Regions from separate parts of the Ensifer sp. MJa1 genome, predicted to be linked through region 2. Evidence: riboswitches for the same ligand, from Rfam matches in the RefSeq annotation. Region 2 holds a riboswitch; the other holds the start of a gene.
The links. Region 2 has a riboswitch for S-adenosylmethionine ahead of metA (homoserine O-acetyltransferase MetA). Riboswitches for the same ligand answer to the same signal wherever they lie in the genome.
Positions count from the first base shown of each region.

Region 1: linked by a shared signal. The riboswitch ahead of MKZ91_RS08540 (O-succinylhomoserine sulfhydrylase) and the one ahead of metA (homoserine O-acetyltransferase MetA) in region 2 are both predicted to bind S-adenosylmethionine.

Region 1 is NZ_JAKUMO010000004.1:326,075-328,465, reverse strand. Features, by position in the region: gene MKZ91_RS08540 (O-succinylhomoserine sulfhydrylase) at 1-974, opposite strand, end outside; SAM riboswitch at 1,019-1,097, opposite strand; gene MKZ91_RS08535 (2'-deoxycytidine 5'-triphosphate deaminase) at 1,172-2,269, shown strand; tRNA gene MKZ91_RS08530 (tRNA-Gly) at 2,350-2,391, shown strand, end outside.
Region 2 is NZ_JAKUMO010000008.1:11,725-14,115, forward strand. Features, by position in the region: gene MKZ91_RS12875 (AAA family ATPase) at 1-314, shown strand, start outside; gene MKZ91_RS12880 (NUDIX hydrolase) at 311-760, shown strand; SAM riboswitch at 1,002-1,079, shown strand; gene metA (homoserine O-acetyltransferase MetA) at 1,140-2,066, shown strand; gene MKZ91_RS12890 (vWA domain-containing protein) at 2,074-2,391, shown strand, end outside.

The DNA of each region.
Region 1 (2,391 bases), on a different contig from region 2:
TTTTGCAGCGCGAAGGCTGCGTCCTTGCCGCCCTTGAGTTCAAAGGCGACGAGGGTGGAGCCGCCGGTCATCTGTTTGGCGATGATGTCGGCCTGCGGGTGATCCTTGCGGCCGGGATAGATGACCTTGGCCACCTGCGGCTGCTCGGCGAGGAAGTCGGCGACGCGGCGCGCGGTTTCCGTCTGTTGACGCACGCGCAGCGGCAAGGTCTCGATGCCCTTCAAAAGCGTCCAGGCGTTGAACGGCGACATCGCCGGGCCGGTGTGGCGGAAGTAGTCGTGCAGGTTCTCGTTGATCCATTCCTTGTCGGACAGCACGACACCACCGAGGCACCGGCCCTGGCCGTCGATGTGCTTGGTGGCGGAATAGACGACGATATGGGCGCCAAGCTCCAGCGGCTTCTGGAAGAGCGGCGTCGCAAAGACGTTGTCGACGACGACCTTGGCGCCGATCTGGTTGGCGAGCTTGGCCACACCGGCAATGTCGATGACTTCGAGCGTCGGGTTGGTCGGGCTTTCCAGGAAGAAGACCTTGGTGTTCTTCTGGATCGCCTTTTCCCAGTTGGCGAGATCGCGTCCGTCGACCAGCGTGCACTCGATGCCGTATTTCGGCGCCAGCGTCTCGACCACCCAGCGGCAGGAACCAAAGAGGGCGCGGGCGGCAACGATATGATCGCCGGCCTTCAGCTGGCAAAGGATGGCGGCGGAAACGGCGGCCATGCCCGATGCCGTGGCGCGCGCGTCTTCAGCGCCTTCCAGCATGCACATGCGCTTTTCGAACATGTCGTTGGTCGGGCTGCCGTAGCGGGCGTAAATGAAGCCGTCGGTCTCGCCCTTGAAACGCGCCTCGGCTGCCTCAGACGTGTCGTAGACGAAGCCCTGGGTGAGGAAGATCGCTTCGGAGGTCTCGCCGTGCTGGGAGCGGGTGGTACCGCCGTGGACCAGTTGTGTTGCGGGGCGCCAGTTTTTGCTCATGTGACGGTCACTTTCAAAACAAAAAAACCGGCCGCGAAAACGGGCCGGTTTGACACCCGGCCTTTTTAGCTACTTGTTTAACGTGGCTGCAAGCCGACCGGCCAAATCACCACGGGATAAAGCTTCAATACTGCTAGGGTGCGCTTGCGTCAATTCCCGGAGTTTGGTTTTGTCTCGCAACTGAAAAGAGGACTGCGATGGCCCGCAACACTGGGATTTTGGCCGACCGCGCGATCGCCGCGCTGTTCGAAACGGGACGCCTGAAGAGCGAGAGGCCGCTGGATGACGATCAGATCCAGCCGGCAAGCCTCGATCTGCGCCTCGGCGCCAAGGCATTTCGCGTCCGCGCGAGCTTCATGCCAGGTCCGTCGCACCTCGTCGCCGACAAGCTCGACCGGCTGAAGCTGCATGTGGTCGACCTGACCGACGGTGCGGTTCTGGAAACCGGCTGCGTCTACATCGTGCCGCTGGTGGAGAGTCTGGCGCTGCCGGAGGGCATGTCGGCCTCGGCCAATCCGAAGAGCTCGACCGGCCGCCTCGACATCTTCACCCGCGTCATCACCGATCGCGCCCAGGAATTCGATAAGATCCCGGCCGGCTACAGTGGTCCGCTCTATCTCGAAATCAGCCCGCGCACCTTCCCGATCGTCGTGCGCCGCGGCTCGCGCCTGTCGCAGATCCGCTTCCGCATGGGCCAGTCGCTGCTGTCGGAACAGGAACTGCTGGCTCTGCACGAGAGCGACGTGCTGGTGGCGAGCGACAAGCCCAATGTCAGCGGCGGCGGCATCGCGCTGTCGATCGACCTGAAGGGCACCGGGCCCGAGGGCCTGATCGGTTATCGCGGCAAGCATCACACGGCGGTCATCGACGTCGACAAGAAGGCGCAGCATGCGATCTTCGATTTCTGGGAGCCGCTCTACAGCCGTGGGCGCGACGAGTTGATCCTCGATCCGGACGAGTTCTACATCCTCGTTTCGCGCGAGGCAGTGCATGTTCCGCCGCTCTTTGCCGCCGAGATGACCCCCTTCGATCCGCTGGTCGGCGAGTTCCGGGTGCATTACGCCGGCTTCTTCGATCCAGGCTTCGGCCATGCGTCGGCCGGCGGCAGCGGCAGCCGTGCGGTGCTCGAGGTGCGCAGCCACGAGGTACCGTTCATTCTCGAGCACGGTCAGATCGTCGGGCGCCTTGTCTACGAACATATGCTGGAGCGGCCCGACGGCCTCTATGGCCTTGGCGTCGGCTCCAACTACCAGGCGCAGGGTCTGAAACTCTCCAAGCACTTCCGCGCCGAGTGACGGAAATCCCGGGAGCTTCGCGGCGATGTCGCGAAGGGTCCTTGACAGATCGCCGCGGTTCGGGAAATTTCGGGGGTATCGCGGGTGTAGTTCAGTGGTAGAACGCCAGCTTCCCAAGCTTG
Region 2 (2,391 bases):
ATATCCGCTTCCCCGACGCAGACACGCTCGCCCGCATCGTCGAGGTGCATTATCCCGGCATCCGCAAGACGCTGCTTTCGGCAGCCCTTGCGGCCTTCTACGACATCCGCCAGGTGCCAGGCCTGAAGAAGAAGCCATCGACCTCCGAAGCACTCGACTGGATCCGCCTGCTGGTCGCCGACGAGGTCGATCCGGCGGATCTTCGGGCCGACCCCAAGTCCATGCTACCGAAGCTGCATGGCGCACTGCTGAAGAACGAGCAGGACGTGCATCTCTTTGAACGCCTGGCCTTCATGGCGCGCCGCGACGGATGACGCCCGACGCCCACAAGGTCCTGATCTACGCCACCTGGCGAGATCAGCTGCTGGTCTTCGACGAGCCGGATTTCCCCGAGATCAAGCTGCAGGTGCCCGGTGGCACGATGGCACCGGGCGAGAGCCCGGAAGCTGCGGCGACGCGCGAGTTCGTCGAGGAGACCGGGCTGACGCCGTTGGAGCCGTTCACGCACCTCGTGATGCAGGACTATTCGTACCGGAAAGACGACAGGACCGTCTGCCATCGGCGGCACTATTTTCACGTTGCGCTTGCCGGAGAGCAGAAGGAAAGCTGGGTGCATCATGAAATGACACCCTTTGGCGGTGGTGGGCCGATCCGGTTTCGCTTCTTCTGGCTTGAGATCGAGGAGGCCAGCCACAGGCTCGGCTATGGGATGCAGGACGCTCTGCATCTGCTGCGGACTTGCCCCTCTCCTCGGATTTAACCCGAGGACTACCCCTCTCCCCGCAGGCCGGGAGAGGGGACGCGAACCACCCTTGGTCGCTACGAGACGATACCATCCGGCATCGCACCTGGCGCCGCGAGTGAGGACACCAATTGGGTGACGAGCAAGCGCCACGGATCCCCTTCTCTCCGCCCGCGGGAGAAGGTGCCGGCAGGCGGATGAGGGGCCGCTACCACCGCCCGAATCGTTTTTCTTGACCCTCACGCTCCTGTCGCGCTATCAAATTCCTCGTGGTGATTTGGCCGGCCGGCTTGCAGCCACGTTAAACAAGTCGCTAAAGGGCCGAGGAAAGTTGGATTTCCGAGGACCGGTCGCGATCAATCGCCGCCGGTTTTTTTGTATTGATCGAGTGAAGCCCATGCCCATCAAGATTCCCGATACGCTGCCCGCCTTCGAAACCCTCGTGCATGAGGGCGTGCGGGTGATGACCGAGACCGTGGCGATCCGTCAGGATATCCGCCCGCTCCAGATCGGGCTCCTGAACCTCATGCCGAACAAGATCAAGACTGAGATCCAGATGGCGCGCCTGATCGGCGCCTCGCCGCTGCAGGTGGAGCTGTCGCTGGTGCGCATCGGCGCCCACCGGGCCAAGAACACATCCGAAGACCACCTGCTTTCCTTCTACGAGACCTGGGAAGAGGTACAGGGCCGCAAGTTCGACGGCTTCATCATAACAGGTGCACCGGTCGAGACGCTCGAATACGAGGACGTCACCTATTGGGAGGAGCTGAAGCGCATCCTCGACTGGACCGAGACCAACGTGCATTCGACGCTCAACGTCTGCTGGGGCGCGATGGCGGCGATCTACCATTTCCATGACGTGCCGAAATATCCGCTGAAGGAAAAAGCCTTCGGCGTCTATCGCCACCAGAACCTCAATCGCTCGTCTGTCTATCTCAACGGCTTTTCCGACGATTTCGCCGTTCCGGTCTCGCGCTGGACCGAGGTTAGGCGCGCTGATATCGACAAGGTGCCGGGCCTCGAAATCCTGATGGAATCGAAGGAAATGGGCGTCTGCCTCGTGCATGAGAAGAAGGGCAACCGCCTCTACATGTTCAACCACGTGGAGTATGATTCGACCTCGCTGTCGGACGAATATTTCCGGGACGTGGATGCGGGCGTTCCGATCAAGATGCCGCACGACTATTTCCCGCACAATGATTCGACCCTGCCGCCGCAGAACCGCTGGCGTAGCCATGCGCATCTGTTCTTCGGCAACTGGATCAACGAGATGTACCAGACCACGCCCTATGATCTCGCCGAGATCGGTACAGGAAAGCGCTGACTGACCGATGTTCATCCCCTTCTTCCTCGAACTCAAGGCAGCGAAAGTCCCGGTCACGCTCCGGGAATTCCTCTCCCTGATCGAGGGGATGGAGGCGGGCATCGCCACATTCGACATCGAAGCCTTCTACTACCTGGCGCGCACGGCGCTGGTGAAGGACGAGCGCCATATCGACCGCTTCGACCGGGTGTTCCAGCACTGCTTCTCCGGTCTTGAGGCGGTCAACCCCATGGAAGCGGGCGAAGAGGCTGTCATCCCCGAGGACTGGCTGCGCAAGCTCGCAGAAAAACACCTGACCGAGGAAGAAAAGCGGATGATCGAGGCT